DNA from 3 places in the Azospirillum sp. NS33 genome. Region 1 is predicted to be linked to each of the others. Evidence: riboswitches for the same ligand, from Rfam matches in the RefSeq annotation. Region 1 holds a riboswitch; each other region holds the start of a gene.
What was found. Region 1 has a riboswitch for cobalamin ahead of cobW (cobalamin biosynthesis protein CobW). Riboswitches for the same ligand answer to the same signal wherever they lie in the genome.
Positions count from the first base shown of each region.

Region 2: another riboswitch for cobalamin. It lies ahead of AC6H2I_RS03430 (TonB-dependent receptor plug domain-containing protein); the one in region 1 lies ahead of cobW (cobalamin biosynthesis protein CobW).
Region 3: another riboswitch for cobalamin. It lies ahead of bluB (5,6-dimethylbenzimidazole synthase); the one in region 1 lies ahead of cobW (cobalamin biosynthesis protein CobW).

Region 1 covers NZ_BAAKJB010000039.1:1,524-8,041, forward strand. Annotated here, with positions in the region: gene AC6H2I_RS25555 (HAD-IA family hydrolase) at 1-614, shown strand, start outside; cobalamin riboswitch at 1,012-1,224, shown strand; gene cobW (cobalamin biosynthesis protein CobW) at 1,259-2,329, shown strand; gene cobN (cobaltochelatase subunit CobN) at 2,333-6,025, shown strand; gene cobG (precorrin-3B synthase) at 6,022-6,518, shown strand, end outside.
Region 2 covers NZ_BAAKJB010000002.1:172,955-179,472, reverse strand. Annotated here, with positions in the region: gene AC6H2I_RS03435 (ABC transporter ATP-binding protein) at 1-132, opposite strand, end outside; gene AC6H2I_RS03430 (TonB-dependent receptor plug domain-containing protein) at 153-2,039, opposite strand; cobalamin riboswitch at 2,172-2,367, opposite strand; gene AC6H2I_RS03425 (Na/Pi cotransporter family protein) at 2,602-4,287, shown strand; gene AC6H2I_RS03420 (sensor histidine kinase) at 4,259-6,518, opposite strand, start outside.
Region 3 covers NZ_BAAKJB010000010.1:131,266-137,783, forward strand. Annotated here, with positions in the region: gene AC6H2I_RS11440 (Lrp/AsnC ligand binding domain-containing protein) at 1-36, opposite strand, end outside; gene AC6H2I_RS11445 (DEAD/DEAH box helicase) at 41-1,741, opposite strand; gene AC6H2I_RS11450 (hydrolase) at 1,988-2,530, shown strand; gene AC6H2I_RS11455 (alpha/beta fold hydrolase) at 2,553-3,254, shown strand; gene AC6H2I_RS11460 (hypothetical protein) at 3,283-3,858, opposite strand; gene AC6H2I_RS11465 (DUF6134 family protein) at 4,010-4,666, shown strand; cobalamin riboswitch at 4,722-4,873, shown strand; gene bluB (5,6-dimethylbenzimidazole synthase) at 4,935-5,666, shown strand; gene parE (DNA topoisomerase IV subunit B) at 5,692-6,518, opposite strand, start outside.

The DNA of each region.
Region 1 (6,518 bases):
ACGGCGAGGCCCTGCTGCCGACGATCCACGGCGTCCAGGCGGTCGAAACGATCCGAAGGCTGGGGCTGCCCGGCGTCGATCCGGACTCCGAGGCCGCCGCGATCACGAAGGCGGAGATCGACGACGCCGACGGGGTCGAGGCGATCGCCGGGGCGGCCGCGTTCCTCCACGCCCTGCCGCCGGGGCGGTGGGGGATCGTCACCTCGGCGCCCCGGGAGCTCGCCGTGCGCCGGATCGCGGCGGCCGGTCTGCCCGCCCCGCCGCTCCTGGTCACGGCCGAGGACGTGGCGCGCGGGAAGCCGTTTCCCGACGGCTTCCAGCGCGCCGCCGAACGGCTCGGCACGACCGCGGACCGATGCCTCGTGCTGGAGGATTCGGCGGCCGGGATCGCCGCCGCCGAACGCGCCGGGGCGATGGTGCTGGTGGTCACCGCGACCCACCATCGGCCGATCGCGCTCACCCATCCCGCGATCGTGGACTATCGCGACCTCGTCCTCGAGCGGTCGCCGGACGGCGCCACGTCGATCCGCCACGGGCGGGAAGGCGTCGGTCCGTCGCCCCCGCTGGGCTGCGTGCTGCGCGCGGCCGCTCCGCCCGGGCCGGGGCGGTCCTGAGCAGGGTTCCCGAGCTCCGCCCCCCCATGGGCGGGCTCGGACACCACGCAAAACCATCGGGTCCGCAGGTTGCGCCGGGCCGGACGCCGCCCGACGGCTTGGTGATCGGGGCGGGCACGGCCACGCCGTTGGCCCGGGCGAATTGGCCGTGCTTGGCCGGAGCAGCGCGATCGCGTCGCTCAGCGGATCCATTCCGGGCGATCCATGCTCAGGTCGGGGGCGCCGCCCGCCGCGGCATCCGGCCGGTCCGCCGCCGTCCCCGTCCGACCCGGCGCCGGCGTCGGGCGCGGCCGCCTCCGCGCTGCCGGACACTCTCCCCGGTGGCGCCGGCCGGATCGAGGACAAACCGTCCGCGGTGCCGCGCGTCCGTGGCGTGCTTGCAATTCGCGGCGGGGGCTGCATAGTGGGCGCCGATGGTGCCTCCGGGCCGGGTGGTCCGGGGGAACAGGGAACGCGGTGAGGTCGTCCGACCGAGGCCGCGGCTGCCCCCGCAACTGTGTGCGGCGAGCCCCTCTCTCTCCACAACGCCACTGGCCCGCTCGGGCCGGGAAGGCCGGAGGGCGGGCGACGACCCGCGAGCCAGGAAACCTGCCATCGCCAATCCATCCATCCCGCCGGGTGTGGCGGAGAGCAGGAGCCCGTCCATGTCGAACGCCGCCTTTCCGCCGGCCGTCGCCCCGCCGGCCATTCGATCCAAGGTCCCCGCCACCATCGTCACCGGCTTCCTCGGCGCCGGCAAGACGACCCTGATCCGCAGCCTGCTGGAGCAGGCCGGCGGCCGCCGCCTGGCGCTGATCGTCAACGAGTTCGGCGACGTCGGGGTCGACGGCGAGATCCTGCGCGCCTGCGGCATCGAAGGCTGCCGCGACGACGACGTGATCGAGCTGGCCAACGGCTGCCTGTGCTGCACCGTGGCCGACGACTTCGTGCCGGCCATCGAGGCCCTGCTGGGCCGCGCCGACCCGCCCGAGCACATCATCATCGAGACCTCCGGCCTCGCCCTGCCCAAGCCCCTGGTCAAGGCCTTCCAGTGGCCGGCGATCCGCACCCGGGTCACCGTCGACGGGGTGGTCACGGTGGTCGACGCCGCCGCCGCGGCGCAGGGGCGGTTCGCCCCCGACCCCGCCGCGCTCGCCGCCCAGCGCGCGGCCACCGGCACCGTCGACCACGAGACCCCGATCGAGGAGGTGTTCGAGGACCAGCTCCTGTGCGCCGACCTCATCGTCGTCACCAAGACCGACCTGGTGGACGCCGACGCCCTGGGCCGGGTGGAGGCGCTGATCCGCGCCGCGCTGCCCCGCCCGGCCAAGCTGGTCCACGCCGGCGGCGGGCGGGCCGACCCGCGGGTGCTGCTGGGCCTCGGCGCGGCGGCCGAGGACGATCTGGACGGCCGCCCCAGCCACCACGACGCCGAGGACGGCCACGACCACGACGACTTCACCAGCTTCGTCGTCGCCCTGGCGCCCCAGCCGGACGCGGAGGCCCTGGCCTTGCGCCTGCGCGGCGTCGCCGCCGCCCACGGGGTGCTGCGCCTCAAGGGGTTCGTGGAGGTCCCGGGCAAGCCCATGCGGCTGCTGGTGCAGGGCGTCGGTGCCCGCCTGGAGGTGCGGTTCGACCGCCTGTGGCGGGCCGGCGAGCCGCGCGACGGCCGGCTGGTGGTGATCGCCGAGACCGGCATCGACCGGGCGGCGGTGGAGGCGGCACTCGCCGGCTGACCGATGCACCTGCTCGCCGCACGCCAGGACGACCTGGACGCCGGGCCGCAGGCGGTGGACCTCGCCCACAGCCCGGCGGACCTGGTCGTCCTCTCCTTCTCCGACAGCGATCTCGGCGCCCTGGCCGCGGCGTGGGCGGCCGGCCGCGACCGCCTGCCCACCCTGCGCCTCGCCAACCTCGGCGCCCTCGGCCACCCCCTGTCCGTCGACCTCTACGTCGAGCGGGTGGTCCGCCACGCCCGCCTGGTGGTGCTGCGCCTGATGGGCGGTGCGGGGTACTGGCGCTACGGGCTGGAGACGGTGGCGGCGGCGTGCCGCGAGGCGGGCCTGCCCCTCGCGGTGCTGCCCGGCGACGCCCGCGCGGATCCGGGGCTGGAGGGCTACGGCACCCTGCCCGGCCCCGAGGCCCGGCGCCTGCACCGCTACTTCTCCGAGGGCGGGCCGGCCAACATGGCGAACCTGCTGGCCTGCGCCGCCACCCTGGCCGGCCGGCCGCTGCCCTTCGCCCAGCCGGCGCCGGTGCCGCGCTTCGGCGTCCACGACGGCTGGCGCCCCGCCGCCCCCGCCTCCGCCCCCGTCCCCAAAGCCGAAGCCGAAGCCGGCGTCCCCGGCGCCGATGCGCCGGCGGCGGCGCTGGTGTTCTACCGCGCCTACCTTCAGGCCGGCGACCTCGCCCCGGTCCACGCCCTGGCCGATGCGATGGCCCAGCGCGGCCTGGCCCCCCGCCTCTACCACGTCTCCTCCCTGAAGGAGCCGGACGCCGCCGCCTGGATGGCCCGCACCCTGCGGGCGCTGCGGCCGGCGGTGGTGGTCAACGCCACCGGCTTCTCGGCCCGCCCGGGGGACGGCGGGGCCTCGCCCCTCGACGCCGCCGGAGTCCCGGTGCTGCAAGTGGTGCTGTCGACCGGGCGGGAGGAGGCGTGGCGCGATTCCGTCCGCGGGCTCGGCCCCGCCGACCTCGCCATGAACGTGGTGCTGCCGGAGATGGACGGGCGCATCCTCGCCGGGGCGGTCGCCTTCAAGGCCCCGCTGGACGTCGATCCGGCCCTCGAATACGCCGAGATCGCCAGCCGGCCGATCGCCGACCGCGTCGCCGCCGCCGCCGACCGCGCGGCCGCCTGGGTGCGGCTGGCGCGCACACCGCGCGCCGACCGCCGCCTCGCCCTGGTTCTCTCCGACTATCCCGGCGGCGGCGGCGTCGGCCGCGCGGTGGGGCTCGACACCCCGGCCAGCGTGCTGGGCATCCTGGAAACCCTGGCCGGGGCGGGCTACACCGTCACCTCCCCGCCGGCCGATGGCGCCACGCTGATGGGCTGCCTGACCGGGGGACCGGCGACGGCGGCGCTGAGCCTTGCCGACTACCGCCGCCTCGCCCCCCGCGACGCGCGGGCGCGCATCGCCGCCGTCTGGGGGGACGAGGCGGCCGACCCGCTGGCCGCCGGCGGCGCCTTCCGCTTCCGCACCGTCCCCTGCGGCCACGTCGCGGTGGCGGTGCAGCCCAGCCGCGGCCACGGCCCCCTCACCACCGCCCAGCACCACGACCCGGCCACCCCGCCCAGCCATTCCTACCTCGCCTTCTATCTCTGGCTGCGGCACGCCCTGGGCGTCCACGCCGTCGTCCAGGTCGGCGCCCACGGCACCCTGGAGTGGCTGCCGGGCAAGGCGGTGGCGCTGTCGGCGGGGTGCTGGCCGGAGATCGTCGGCGGGCCCCTGCCCTGCCTCTATCCGTTCATCGTCAACAACCCGGGCGAGGGGGTGCAGGCGCGCCGCCGCCTCGGCGCGGTGCTGGTCGGCCATCTCACCCCGCCGCCGGCCCAGGCCGGGCTGCACGGGCCGCTGGAGGAGCTGGAGCAGGCGATCGACGAGTACGCTCTGGCCGACGGGCTCGACCCGCGCCGGATGGGCGTGCTGCGCGACACCATCCTCGACCTCGCCTGGCGCTCCGGGGTGGCGGCGGACTGCGCCCTGCGGCCCGACGACGACGACGACACCGTGCTGACCCGCCTCGACGCCCATCTCTGCGACATCAAGGAGATGCAGATCCGCGACGGGCTCCACGTCTTCGGCGCGGCCCCCGCGGCCGAGGCGCGGGCCCGGCTGCTGGCGGCGGTCGCCCGCTTTCCGCGGCGCCGCGGCGCGGGCGCCGACGCCGCCCTGCCGCGGGCCCTGGCCGAGGATCTCGGGCTGCCCACCGGCACCCTGTTCACCGCCGACCCCGGCGCGCGCTGGGACGGCCCGGCCCTGCCCGACGCCCGCTGCCGCACCGTCGGCGACGTGCGCGCCGCCCTCGACGCCCTGGCGGTGGAGCTGGTGGCGGGCACCCGCCCGTGCCCGCCGGCGTGGGCCGCCACCGCCGCCGTCCTCGCCGCCGTGGCGGCGGAGCTGGGCCCGGCGGTCGACGGCTGCGCGGCGGCGGAGACGGCGGCCCTGCTGGCCGGGCTGGACGGCCGCTTCGTCGCCCCCGGCCCCGGCGGCTCCCCGGCGCGCGGGCGCGCCGACGCCCTGCCGACGGGGCGCAACCTGTTCGCCCTGGATCCCCGCGCCGTGCCGACGCCGGCCGCGTGGACGCTGGGCTGGCGTGCGGCCGACGCCCTGCTGGCCCGCCACCTGCAGGACCACGGCGAGTGGCCGCGCCGTCTGGTGGTCGACGCCTGGGGCACGCCGGCCATGCGCACCGGCGGCGACGAACTGGCCCAGGCCCTGGCGCTGCTGGGCGTGCGCCCGGTGTGGGAGGGCGGCTCGGGCCGCGTCACCGGGATCGAGATCATGCCGGCCGCGGTGCTGGGGCGCCCGCGGGTCGACGTCACCCTGCGCATCTCCGGCCTGTTCCGCGACGTCTTTCCCCAGCAGATCGCGCTGTTCGACCAGGCCGCCCGCGCCGTCGCCGCGCTCGACGAGGGGGACGACGTCAACCCGCTGGCCGCCGCGGTGCGGCAGGAAACGGCCGAGCTGGCGGCCGGTGGCCAGGACGCCGCGGCGGCGCGGCGCGACGCCGGCGCCCGCGTCTTCGGCGCGGCGCCGGGTGGCTACGGCACCGCGCTGTCCGACATGGTGGCGCGCGGCGACTGGCGCGACCGGGCGTCGTTCGGCACCGCCTACCTGGACGGCGGCTGCCACGCCTACGGTGCCGGGCTGGACGGGGTGGCCCTGCCGGCCCGGTTCCGGCGCCGCGTCGGCTCCGCCGACGCGCTGGTCCACCACCAGGACCAGCGCGAGTCCGACGTGCTGTCCCAGGACGACTACTACCAGTTCGAGGGCGGCTTCTCGGCCGCCGCGTCGCTGGACGACGCCGACCCCGCCCTCTACCACCTCGACAGCGCCGAGCCGGAGCGGGTCACCGTCCGCACCCTGGGCGAGGAGATCGCCCGCACCCTGCGCGGCCGGGCCGTCAACCCGCGCTGGATCGCCGGCATGATGCGCCATGGCCACCGGGGCGCCGCGGAAATGGCGGTGACGGCCGACACCCTGCTGGCCTTCGCCGCGACGACCCGGGCGGTGGGCGACCATCATTTCGACGCCCTGCACGGCGCCTATGTGGAGGATGCGGCGGTGTGGGGCTTCCTCAGCGAGGCCAACCCCGCGGCCGCGGCCCACATCCTCGACCGCCTGGAGGAGGCGCTGGCGCGCGGCCTCTGGCACCCCCGGCGCAACGCCACCCCGGTGGAGCTGCGCCAGCGCAAGGAATCCCTGTCATGAGCGCCACCCCGGTCCCTGGCGCCCCGGTCCGCGCCAACCCGCCGCGCCGGCGCGGCGCCTGCCCCGGCGTGCTGGCGCCGATGGCGGTGGCCGACGGCCTGCTGGTGCGGGTGCGGGTGCCGGCCGGCGTGCTGCCGGCCGGGGCGGCCCGTGGCATCGCCGCGCTGGCCGACAGCCACGGCAACGGCCGCATCGATCTCAGCCACCGCGGCAACCTGCAGATCCGCGGCGTGCCGCCCGCCGCCATGCCGGCGCTGACGGCGGCGCTCGCCGGGCTCGGCTACGTCGCCGCCGACACCGCCAGCGAGGCGGTGCGCAACGTCCTGGCCAGCCCGACCGCCGGGCTGGACGGCGACGCGGTGCTGGATGTGCGGCCCTGCGCGCTCGCCCTCGACGCGCGGCTGGCCTCCGACCCGGCCCTGCACCGCCTGCCGCCCAAGTTCGGCTTCGTGGTGGACGGCGGCGGCCGCGGCCATCTCGCCGACGCCCGCAC
Region 2 (6,518 bases), on a different contig from region 1:
GGTCGTCTTGCCGCTGCCGTTGGGGCCGATCAGGCCGACCACCTCGCCGGCCGCGGCGGCGACCGTCGCCCCGCGCAGCACCTCGCGGCCGCCCAGGACGACGCGCACGCCGTCGGCCTCGATGCGCGCCATGGGGGCCCTCCGCGTTGCCACTAGAACGTCGCCTTCACGCCGGCGTAGACGGCACGCCCCGGCGAGCTGTAGCGCGCCACCTCCTGATAGTCGGCATCGAACAGGTTGTCGACCCGGCCGAAGATCGTGACGGCCTCCGTCACGGCGTAGCGGGCCTGAAGGTCGACCACGGTGAAGGCGTCGTTGCGGATGTTGGTGTAGGTGCTGTCGAGCTGCTCGCCCACGAAGCGGAGCGTGGCCGACAGGCCGGCCGCGTCGGTCACCCGCCAGTCCGCGCCGAGGCTCGCCTGATGGCGCGGGCGGCGCGGCAGGTCGCGGTTGGTCGCCAGGTTCTCGGACCGCAGGAACGTGTAGCTGGCGTTGAGCCGCAGGGCGTCGGTCGCGGCCAGCGACGCCGCCGCCTCCACGCCCCAGGTGCGGGCGTCCTCGATGTTCTGGTAGGTGTCGTCGAAGCCGATGAGGTCGCTGAAGCGGTTCCAGAAGGCGGTCGCCGACACCGTGCCGCGCCCGCCGAGCACCGCCTGCTCGACCCCGGCGTCGGCGCCGACGCTGCTTTCCGGCGACAGCGACGCGTTGCCGTAGGTGGGCTCGAAGAGCTGGTAGAGGGTCGGCGCCTTGCCCGCGGTGCCGATGCTGGTGCGCAGCGTCGTTCCGGTGCCGGCAAGGGTGTAGGCGGCGGCCGTGCGCACGGTGGTCTTGGCGCCGAACTCCTCGTTGCGGTCGTGCCGCACCCCCACCGTCAGGGCCAGGGCGTCCCACAGCTCGAACAGGTACTGGCCGTAGACGGCGTCGGTGGCGATGGTGTCGTCGACGCCGACGATTCGCAGCCCGGCGCTTTCGCTGACGATGCGCGCACTCTCCTCCTCGTGGAGGGCGCCGACGGTCATCACGTCGCCGCCGTCGAAGCGGTAGTTGCCACGGTACTCCACGGTCCAGCGCCGGCCGCTGTAGTCGCTGTGGGGCGTGTAGCCGCTGGGCTCGTCGAAGGTGCGGTCGGTGGCGCTGCCCGACACGGTGACGACGTTCTCCAGCCGGCCGTCCAGCAGGAACACCGTGTTGTCGACCTTGCCGTAGCGCAGGGTCTTGTCCTTCACGTTGGGCCGGTCGGCGCTGACGTCGTCATAGTCGCCGCGCAGGTCGAACACGCCGGCAGCGGCCTCGACCGACCAGATGTCCGTGAGATCGGCCCGGAAGCGCCCGGTGACCGCCCGGTCGCGGGCGCCGTCCGCCTCGTCGCCGGCGGGGTAGCTGGAGAAGCCGTCGGTGCCCAGGGTGGTGGCGTTCACGGCGAAGCCGAACCGCTCACCGCCACCCTGCGCGCCGGCCGACAGGCGCCACGTGTTGTAGCTGCCCAGCTCGGCCAGCCCACTGACCGAAAGCGGCCCGCGGCCGTCGGTGGTGACGACGCTGATGACGCCGCCCATGGCGTCGTTGCCGTAGAGCGCGCTCTGCGGGCCGCGCAGCACCTCGACCCGCTCGATGCCGGTCACGGCGATGGCGTCGAAGTCGAACTCGCCGTTGGCGTTGGCCGGATCGTTCACCAGCACGCCGTCGATCAGCACCTGGGTCTGCGCCGATTCGGCGCCGCGCAGCCGCACGGTGGCGGTGCTGCCGATGCCGCCGTTGCGCGACAGGCTGACCCCCGGGACGCCCTGCAGGGCGTCGAACAGCTCCGGCTTGCCACCGGCGTCGAAGGCGCTGCCGGGAATGACGGTGACGGAACTGCCCACCTTGTCCGGATCGGTGGCCAGACGGGTGGCGCTGACCACCAGGGTGGGAACGACGACGGTGGCGGCGGACGGCGCCGCCTGCTGGGCGGCGGCCGGCGCCGTGGCGAGCAGCGCGAGGGCGCTCACCCCGGCGAAGCGGAGCGGCCGGCAGGCGGAGGAAGCGGCACGATGCGTCATGAAACAGGAATCCTGGCACGGTTTGGCAGGGCCGGGACAGGGCCGACGGCCACCCTCCCGGGTGGCGCCACCGCACAACGGTCCGCTCGGCGCGGAGATTCCCGTCCCATCGGAACCTCCCGTCCGACGGTCGCGTGACGCTCTTCGACGGCAGGTCTCCTGGCTTGCGCGTCGTCGCTCCCCGCCGCCTTCCCAGTTTCCCAGTGGCGTCGTGGCGGGGCGCTCTGCGCTTACAGTTGCGGGCACAGCCGCGGAGTCGCCCCGTCGAGGGGCTCACCGCGTTCCCTTTTCATCCGCTCTCGCGGAAACCGTCGGACCGAGCTTTAGCGCACGAAGGCCGGTCTTGCCAAGGGTGGTCCTGCCGCAGCACCGATGGAGGGCGGGGGCGGTCCGTGCTAAGCCGGTTTCACCGGATCGGGCCACGGGCCCGGCCCGGTGACACCTGCGGACTCCATGGTTTTGCAGGTTTGCCGAACCCGCCCCTGGGCGGGGCAAGTGCGGGCAACCTGTTTGGGGCTGCCCCTGCGGCAACCAGGATCGCGGCAACCGGGGAAGGCGAGCGATGGCGTACGACGTGTGGTCCGGGCTGCTGGGCGGCCTCGCCCTCTTCGTCCTCGGGTTGGACCTGATGACGCGGGCCCTCAAGACGGTCGCCGGCGACAGCCTGCGCGACCTGCTGGGGCGCCTGACGGCGAACCGCTTCGCCGCGCTGCTCACCGGCGCGGGGGTGACGGCGGTGCTCAACTCGTCCTCCGTCACCACAGTGCTGCTGGTGGGGTTCATCTCCGCCGGGTTCATGACGACGGCGCAGGCGGTCGGCGTCGTCCTCGGCGCCAACATCGGCTCGACCATGACGGCCCAGATCATCGCCTTCGACATCGGCGCGCTGTCCCTGCCGGTGGTTGCGGCCGGCGTTCTGGTGGCGCTGGCCGGGCGGCGGCGGCGCACCCGCGATCTCGGGTTGTGCGCCCTGGGCGTCGGGCTGGTGTTCTACGGCATGGCGGTGATGGGCGATGCCATGCGGCCGCTGCGCGGCGACCCGGCGTTCGTCGAGCTGCTCGGCACCCTGCGCTCGGTGCCGCTGGCCGTCCTCGCCGGGGCGCTGTTCACGGCCGTGGTCCAGTCGTCGGCGGCCGCCATCGCCATCGCCATGACCATGGCGGCCAACGGGCTGCTGGGGCTGGACGCCGCCATCGCCGTCTCGCTGGGTGCCAACATCGGCACCTGCGTCACAGCCGGCCTCGCCACCCTGGGCAAGCCGCCCGACGCGGTCCGCCTGTTCCTCGTCCACCTCGGCTTCAACGTCGCGGGGGCCCTGCTGTGGACCCCGTTCATCGCCGAACTGGCCGCCGCGGCCCGGGCCCTGACGGCCGCCCTGTCCGGACCGGCCGACGTGACGCGGCAGATCGCCAACGCGCACACCCTGTTCAACGTGCTGAACGCGCTGCTCTTCCTCGGCGTCACCCCGCAGATCGCACGGCTGCTGCGGTGGCTGGTGCCGGACCGCCCCCAGGCGCCCGCCCTGGCGCCGCGTCACCTGGACGCCGCCCTGATCGCCATGCCGGCGCTGGCGGTCGAGGCGGCGCGGCTCGAGGCCGCTCATCTCGGCCAGGAGATCGCCGCCCTGCTCGGCGGCGCGCTGGTGGACCTGGAGCACCGCCTGCGCGGCGCCGGCGACGACGAGGCGCCGATCCTCGCCGGCGCGCCGGTCGAGGCGGTGCACCGGCTGCGCAAGGCGATCCTGGCCTATCTTGCCCGGATCATGGCGACGGACCTGAGCGCCGCCGACGCCGCCCGGGCGACCGACCTGGTCCAGGCGGTGGAACTCCTCAACGCGATGCTCGAGGTGACGGCGACGCTCGGCCGGCCGTCGCTGACCGAGCCCGACGCCCGGCGGCGCGCCCTGAGCGCGTCCCAGGCGGCCGGGCTGGCGGCGCTGGGCGACGAGGTTCACCGGCACCTGCTGGCGGCGACGGACGCGCTGACCCGCCAGGACGCGGCGACCGCCCGCGCGGTGATCGGCGCCAAGCAGGCGCTGCACGCCACCGTGCGGCGGCTGACCGACGACCTGTTCCGCTCGCTCATCAATGACGATGCCGCGGCGCGCACCGGGTTCACCGGGGCGATGGCCGATCTGGAGCGGCTGTCACGGCTGCACCGGCTGGTGCGCAAGCTGGCGAAGCTGGTGGTGCGCCCCGCCGCGGCGGACCGCCCCGCGGTCACATCCGGCGCGGAAGCACCAGCGTGAAGGCCGTCCCCTCGCCTTCCGTGCTGTCCACGGCCAGCCGTCCGCGCAGGGTCTGCTGAACGATGTTGAAGACGATGTTCAGCCCCAGGCCGGTGCCGCCGCGCGCCCGGTTGGTGGTGAAGAAGGGATCGAAGATCTTCGGCAGGACGTCCGCGGGAATCCCGCGCCCGTCGTCGGCGAACACCATCTCGACGTCGTCCGCGCCAAGGGGCGTCACGGTGACCCGGATGCGGCCCGCCCGGCCGGGCTCGAAGGCGTGCACCAGGGCGTTGATCACCAGGTTGGTGAGCACCTGGGCCACCGGCCCGGGAAAGCCATCGATCTCGATCCCCTCCGGACACGCGACGGTGACCGTCGTCCCCGACGGCCTGAGGCGCGGGCCCAGGCTGACCAGCACCTCGTGGATGTAGAGGCCGAGATCGAAGGTGCGACGGTCGTCGTGGGTCTGGTCGACGGCCACCTGCTTGAAGCTGTGGATCAGGCCGGCGGCGCGGTCGGCGTTGGCCAGGATGCGCTCCGTCGCCTCGCCGGCGAGGTCGAGGTAGCGCTGGAACTCGGACCGGCGCACCGTCCCGGCGGCGAACTGGTCGGCCAGCACGCGGGTCTCGTCGGCCAGCAGGGACGCCGCGGTCACGGTGATCCCGACCGGCGTGTTGATCTCGTGGGCGACACCGGCCACCAGCCCGCCCAGGGAGGCGAGCTTCTCCGCCTGGATCAGGCTCTGCTGCGCCGCCCGCAGGTCGGCCAGCGCCGCCTCCGCCCGGTCCTTCGCGGCGCGCAGGTCGTCCGCGGCGCGGTGGCGGTCGGTGACGTCGTAGTGCCAGACGATCCAGGCCTGGCGACCGTCGTACTCCATGGGCCGAACGTCGAGCAGGCACCACCAGGCGGTGCCGTCCATGCGGCGGCGCTGCACCTCCAGGCCGCTGATCGAGCCGCGGGTGTCGACCTCGGCCATCATCCGGTGCATCTCCGCGGCGTCCGCGAAGGACTCGGCGACCGGCCGCCGCAGCGCGTCGGCATGCTCGCGGATCCCGAACAGCTCGTCGAACTTCGGGTTGCTGTAGAGGCGCTCGTGGGTGCGGACGCAGACGATCGAGATGCCGACCGGGCTGGTTTCCAGCATCAACCGCCAGCGCCGCTCCTGGGCGTCCCGCTCGGCCTCCACCCGCCGGCGGGCCGCGGCATTCTCCCGGAACACCGCCACCGCGCGGGCCATCGCCCCGATCTCGTCGCCGACCCCGGTGCCCTGGACCGGGTGATCGAAGTCGCCGCCGGCGATGGCGCTCATCGTGCTCATCAGGCTGCGCAAGGGGGTGCGGATGCTCTGGCCGATGGCCCAGGAGGCGGCGGCGCTGAGCGCCAGGAACACCACGCCCAGCAGGGCGACGCCCCAACCGACCCGGACCAGAGCCTCGTCGAAGCGGCGCTGCGCCTCGGCCTGGCGGTCACGGCCGTGGGCGACCATGCGGTCGATGACCTGCGCCATCGCGCGCTGGCCGCCGTCGATCTCGGCGCGGAGCAGGCGTGCCTGCTGCTCCAGGGTGAAGCGCAAGGTGGCCATGCCCTGGCGCAGCACCTCCGCCCGCTCCCGCAGGGCGTCGACGGCGTCGCGCTGGAAGCCGTCGGCGGCCAGCGCGCGAATCGCCTGCAGCGTCCGGTCCATCGTGGCCAGCGCCGTCTCCGCGCGGTGGTTCGCCTCGCGGTCGGCGCCGAGGTAGAAGGCGTTGGCCGCCAGCAGCGCGTTGGCGAACCCCTCGCGCGAGGACCCCAGCAATGGGAGCACCGCGGGGTTGCCGTCCCGCACCGCGGCGTCGAGCGCGGCGTAGAGGGCGGACACCTCGGCCCCGGTGCGCAGGATCGCCGTCTCGTAGTTCTGCCGCAGCCGCTCCATCAGCGTCCGCACGGCGTCGAAGCTGGCCAGGAAGCGCCGCGACGCCGCCGTCAGCCCGCCGAGGTCGCCGGCCATCTCCGCGTCGGGGACGGCGGTGCCCTCGAGCTTGTCCAGCAGGGCGCCGCGGCGGCGGTCGATCTCGCCGAGAAGCTCGGCCGTCGGGGTGTGGATGTAGCGGTGCACCAGGCTCTGCAGGCGGCTGACGTCGCTGTCGATGCCGACGAACAGGCGGTCGTAGGCCTGGACCCGGCGGACCGCCCGCCACTCCGACTCCATCACCGTGGCCCCGGCCCACACCAGCATGGCCAGCATCAGCATGGCCACGCCGTTCAAGGCGACG
Region 3 (6,518 bases), on a different contig from region 1:
GAGGTCGCATTTGACCATGACGAAGATGGTCTGCATCGCCTCAGCCCTCCTGGCTCGGGTCCGGCTCCGGCATCACGCGGCGGCGGGTGGGGGCGAGCATGAAGGCCGGCAGGTGATCGCCGAACCCGACCACCGGCGACTCGTCGTCCTCGTCCTCGTCGCGGCGGCGGCGGCGGTCGCGGTCCCGCCGCACCGGCCCCTCGGCGCGCGGCGGCAGGGCGGTCTCGGCCTCCGGCCGCTCCCGCTCCGCCCGCTCCCGCTCGACCCGCTCCCGCTCCGTCCGTTCCGGACGATCCCGCTCCGTCCGTTCCGGACGATCCCGCTCGACCCGCTCGCGCTCGGGCCGCTCGCGCTCGGGCCGCTCGCGTTCGGGCCGCTCGCGTTCGGGCCGCTCCGGGCGATCCCGCTCGATGACCTTCTCGGGTCGGTCCCGCTCGGCCACCCGCTCGGGCCGGTCACGCTCGGTGGTCCGCTCCCGTTCCGGGCGTTCGGGCCGTTCGCGGACGGCCTCCCGGCCACGGGCGGGGTGCTGCGACTCGCGAGGCTCCTCCTTGGCGCCCCGCCCGCGGCCACGGCCGCGGCGGCTGCGCACCGTCTCCTCGTCGTCGAAGCCCGGGTTGTCCAGCCCGTCGATGGCGATCACCGGGATCTCACGACCGATCAGCCGGGTGATGGCCGCCACCGCCTTGCCGTCGTCCGGGCAGGCGATGGTGAAGGCGCGCCCGCTGCGCCCGGCACGGCCGGTCCGGCCGATCCGGTGGACGTAGTCCTCGGCGTTGATCGGCACGTCGAAATTGAAGACGTGGCTCAAGCCCTGAACATCAAGGCCGCGGGCCGCCACGTCGGAGCACACCAGCAGGGTGATGTTGCCCTGCTTAAACGCCTCGAGCGTCTCGGTGCGCTTGGACTGCACCATGTCGCCGTGCAGGGCGCCGGCGTTGAAGCCATGGCTCTCCAGCGACTTCTGCAGCACGGCGATGTCGCGCTTGCGGTTGCAGAAGATGAAGGCGTTCTTCACGTCCTCGGTGCGCAGCAGGTGGCGCAGCGCCTTGCGCTTGTCGACATGCTCGACGACGCACAGGGCCTGGGTCACCGTCGCCGACAGCGAGGCCGGCGGGGCCACCGTGACCTCCTTGGGGTTCAGCAGGAAGCTGTCGGCGAGACGGCGGATCTCCGGCGGCATCGTCGCCGAGAAGAACAGGGTCTGGCGGATCTTCGGCAGCTTCGAGACGATGCGCTCGATGTCGGGGATGAACCCCATGTCGAGCATCCGGTCCGCCTCGTCGATCACGAAGACCTTGATGTCGCTCAACATGATGTTGCCGCGCTCGAACAGGTCGAGGAGCCGGCCCGGCGTGGCGATCAGCACGTCGACGCCGCGGTCGAGGCGCTTCACCTGCTCGGTGAAGGTCTCGCCGCCGATCAGCAGCGCCATGCTCAGCTTGTGGTAGCGGCCGTAGGTTTCGAAGCTCTCCGCCACCTGGGCGGCCAGCTCGCGCGTCGGCTCCAGGATCAGCGAGCGCGGCATGCGCGCCCGGGCCCGGCCAGCGGCGAGGATGTCGATCATCGGCAGGGTGAACGACGCCGTCTTGCCGGTGCCGGTCTGCGCACAGCCCAGCACGTCGCGGCCCTGCAGGACCCAGGGAATGGCCTGCTCCTGAATGGGCGTCGGCTGGGTGTAGCCCTTGTCTTCGATGGCGCGCAGGACGTCAGGTCCGAGCCCGATTTCCGAGAATAGCATCCAGATTGTTTCTGTTCTGAGAACGAAAAGCCGACCCCATGGTCCGCCTTTAGATGGGTCCGCAGAATATGAAGTCAAAGCTCGGTGTCAACACACCATTGACGTTTGGAGTGAAATCGCTGCGTTTTCCCCGCGGACGTGTTGCCGAGGCGACCGCGTCCCTGGCGGTGGGAGTGGCGGTGTTGGTGGCGGTGGCGGCCCCGGTGCGCTAGGGTGCGGCGGAGGATTGCCGGGAGACGCCACGCCATGCTGATGTCCGCCGCCGACTCCGTGCTCCTCGTCGTCGACGTCCAGGAGCGGCTGGTGCCGGCCGTGCACGGCGCCGACGCGATTGTGCGCAACGCCGCGGTGCTGCTCGACGCCGCCCGCGCGCTCGACGTGCCGGTTCTGGTGAGCGAGCACTACCCGGCCGGGCTGGGCCGCACCGTGCCGGAGCTGCGGCAGCGGCTGCCCGATGGCTGCGTGGTCGGGAAGATCCATTTCGCGTGCGGCCGCGAGCCCGGATTCCCCGAGCGCCTGGCGGCCCTGGGTCGCCGCCAGGTGGTGATCGCCGGGGCCGAGGCCCACGTCTGCGTGCTCCAGACCGCGCTCTCGCTGGCCGCGCTCGGCTACGCGGTGTTCGTCGTCGCCGACGCCACGGGATCGCGCGACCCGCGCAACGCCGACCTGGCGGTGGCCCGCTTGCGCGGCGCCGGCGTGACCGCCGTGGCCACCGAGATGGTGGTGTTCGAGTGGGCCGGCCGCGGCGACACCCCGGCCTTCAAGTCCCTGCTTCCCCTGATCCGCTGACCCGCCCCGTGGAGCCCGCCCCTTGGACCGCCCGCCCCTGATCCTGTTGCCCGGAATGCCCCTGGACGGGGCGCTGTGGGACCACCAGACCCGGCACCTCGCCGATGTGGCGGACGTCCGCGTCGGCGACCTCGGCGGCGCCGACTCCATGGCCGCGCTGGCCGACGCCGTGCTGGCCGCCGCGCCGCCTCGGTTCGCGCTGGCCGGGCTTTCCCTGGGCGGCTACGTGGCCATGGAGATCCTGCGGCGCGCGCCGGACCGCGTCGCCCGGGTCGCCCTGCTCGACACCAACCCCCACGCCGACTCCGCGGAGCAGAGCGCCAACCGCCGCGCCGCGGTCGGGCTGGCGCGCGGCGGCCGGCTGCGCCAGGTGGTCACCGCCAGCCTGCCAAAGTTGCTGCACCCCGACCACCTCGGGGACCGCGCCTTGGTCGACTCCGTGCTCGCCCAGGCCGACCGTCTGGGTGCCGAGGCCTACGCGCGCCAGCAGGAGGCGATCATCGGCCGCCCCGACAGCCGGGACTCCCTGGCCGCCGTGCGCTGTCCGGCCCTGGTGGTGTGCGGCCGTGAGGATGCCCTGTCGGGGGTCGCGGTGCACACCGAGATGGCCGCCCTGATCCCCGGGGCGCGGCTGGCGGTGGTGGAGCACTGCGGCCATCTCTCGGCCATGGAGCAGCCGGTCGCCGTGACGGCGCTGCTGCGGCTGTGGCTGCTCCACGGCTGACGTCCGCCGCCTGCCGCGGCCTGCTTCCTCAGCAGCCGCCGAGGAAGCAGCGATCGTTGTCGTCGCGCTCCTCCGGCGGGAACAGCGCGAAGGTCAGATCGCCGACCAGGCTGTCGAAGGCGGCGCTGTCGACCGCGACCGGCGTCGCCAGCCATCCCGTGGCCGAGGTCAAGGCCCCGCCGCGGCAGAACGCCGCCTCCACCATCATGTCGCCGCTGGTGCGCGGCTGGGTCGGCACCGGCCCCTCCCGGCACAGCGCGGAGGGCATCACCGGCGGCGCGGGATCGAACGCGAACACCACCTTGTAGTCCGGGCGTGCCGACTCCCCCGGCGTCGTGGTGAAACGGGTGTCGATCCCCATGATGTGCCCGTCCATGGCCTCGATCACCGCGGCCTCCAGCCGCTCCCGGTCGGCGCCGGCGGGCGCGCCGTGGATGACGACCCTCAGGTCACGGCCGGACGCCGCGTAGCGCACCTCGCCGCGGGTGTAGGCGCCGAGCGGCGCGTCGGCGACCACGCGCCCGCCGCTGCAGCCGACCAGCGGGGCGGTGGACAGCGCCAGGACCGCCAGGGCGTGTAGCCGGCAAACGGAACGGTTCGGCATGGCGTGTCCCCCTCGGTTGGCGTGGCCGTCGCCGCAAGCATGGTGCCGGGCCGGCCGCACGGCAAGGCCCAGCCCGCGCGACGCGTGATGATGGGACGAACCGGCGGCCCCGCTGTTGAGGGTCGATCCAACCGCCACGAGGGAGAGGGCCATGCTGACGCTGGACCGTCGGGCGCTGCTCGCCGGGGCGACCGGCGCCACCATCCTGGCCGGCGGCCTCGGACGGGGGTGGGCCCAGGGCGGGACGATGCCGCCCGCCGGACCGCTCCGCTTCGCCATCCGCGTCAACGGCGACGAGGCCGGCCACCACACGCTGCGGTTCGTCCCCACCGCCGACGGCTTCGATGCGCTGGGCTCCACCCGGATCCGGGTGAAGGTGGCGTTCATCACCGCCTACCGCTTCTCCCAGGAGACCGAGGAGCGCTGGGTGGGTGGGCGCTGGGTGCGCTACCGCAGCAGCGGCGAGGAGAACGGCGACGCCTATCGGGTCGAGGCCCGCAACACCGCGGACGGCGTCCTGCTGAACGGCCGGCCGGTCGCGGCCGGCGTGATGCCGGCCAGCTTCTGGAACCCGGGCGTGCTCGACAGCCCGCGGGTGATCGACCCGGTGAAGGGCACGGTGGTGACGCAGTCGGTGCGCCGCCGCGGCCGCGACCCGGTCACCCTGGACGGCCGCCGGATCGCCGCCACCGCCTACGCCGTCGACAACTTCCTGGATGGAACCATCTGGTACGCCGCGGACGGCCGGTGGCTGCGCGCCGACTTCGACAAGCGGGGCCACGCCGTGGAATACCGGCGCACCGCGTGAGCGGTCGCGGCGGCCTCTGGCGCCGCCGGGCGTCCCGTGCCACCATGGCGCCGCGCCAGGTGCCCGCGGCTTGCGGGAGAATCGGGAAGGCGGTGGGAATCCGCCACGTGCCCAACGCTGTGATGGGGACCGTCCGGACACGCGCCACTGGCCAGCGGCCGGGAAGGCGTCCGGACGGGACGATCCTCAGTCAGAAGACCGGCCTGGACGCATCAGGGCCCCGCCCCGGACAGGCGGCGGCCCCTTTTGCCTCCAGGAAGGGGACACCATGGACGCCCGCTCCACCACCGGCACCCGGTCCGACGACGAGGTGCCGGACGACGCGTTCTCAGCGGCCGAGCGCGACGCCGTCTACAAATGCATCCACCGCCGCCGCGACGTCCGCGGCCAGTTCCAGCCCGATCCCATCCCCGACGACGCGCTGGCCCGCATCCTCGCCGCCGCCCACCACGCCCCGTCGGTCGGGTTCATGCAGCCCTGGGACTTCATCGTGGTGCGCGACCCGGCGGTGCGGGCCCGGGTGAAGGACGCCTTCGATCGCGCCAACGGCGAGGCCGCCGACCTCTTCGAGGGGGAGCGGCAGCGGCGCTACCGCGCCCTGAAGCTGCAGGGCATCGTCGAGGCGCCGGTGGGGATCTGCGTCACCTGCGACCGCGACCGCCGGGGCGCCGTGGTCCTGGGCCGCACCCACCAGCCGGAGATGGACCTCTACAGCGCGGTGTGCGCGGTGCAGAACCTCTGGCTGGCGGCGCGGGCCGAGAACATCGGGGTGGGCTGGGTCAGCATCCTGCGCCCCGACGACCTGCGCGAGGCCCTGGGCATCCCGCCGGCGATCCGGCCGATCGCCTATCTCTGCGTCGGCCGCGTCTCCCATTTCCACGACCGGCCGGAGCTGGAAAGCGCCGGCTGGCAGGAGCGCACGCCGTTGCGCGACGTCGTCTGGTTCGACCGGTGGCGGGGCCCGGCCGAGGACGATCCGTTGCTCGACCACCTGCGGTGAGGCGGCGGTCGCGCCCCGCGCGTCCCTACACGTCGATGTCGTCGGCCTGCACGAACCTGGCGTGCTCCTGGATGTAGCGGAAGCGCAGCTCCGGACGCCGCCCCATCAGGCTCTCCACGAGGCCGCGGGTCATCGCGGCCTCGTCCTCCTCCAGCGGGTCGGCGGCGTTGGGCACGACGACCCGCAGCAGGGTGCGCCGGGTCGGGTCCATGGTGGTTTCCCGCAGCTGGGCCGGCATCATCTCGCCGAGGCCCTTGAACCGGCTGATCTCGGTCTTGCGGCCCTTGAACTCACGCCCCATCAGCTCCTCCTTGTGGGCGTCGTCGCGGGCGTAGAGGGACTTGGTGCCGGCGCTGATGCGGTAGAGCGGCGGCATCGCCAGGTAGAGGTGGCCCTGCTGGATCAGCCCGGCCATCTCGCGGTAGAAGAAGGTCATCAGCAGCGAGGCGATGTGGGCGCCGTCGACGTCGGCGTCGGTCATGATGATGACCCGCTCGTAGCGCAGCTTGTCGACCGAGAAGTCCCTGCCGAGACCGCAGCCGAGCGCCTGGACCAGATCGTTCAGCTCCTGGTTCGCGCGCATCTTGTCGGTGGTCGCGCTGGCCACGTTGAGGATCTTGCCGCGCAGGGGCAGGATCGCCTGGGTCTCGCGGTTGCGCGCCTGCTTGGCCGAGCCGCCGGCGGAATCGCCCTCGACCAGGAAAATCTCCGTGCCGTCCGGGGAGTTGCGCGAGCAGTCCGCGAGCTTGCCCGGCAGCCGCAGCCGGCGGGTCGCGCTCTTGCGGGCCATCTCCTTGCTCTGGCGGCGCTTGGCGCGGTCCTCGGCCTTCTCGATCAGGCGCTCCAGCAGGG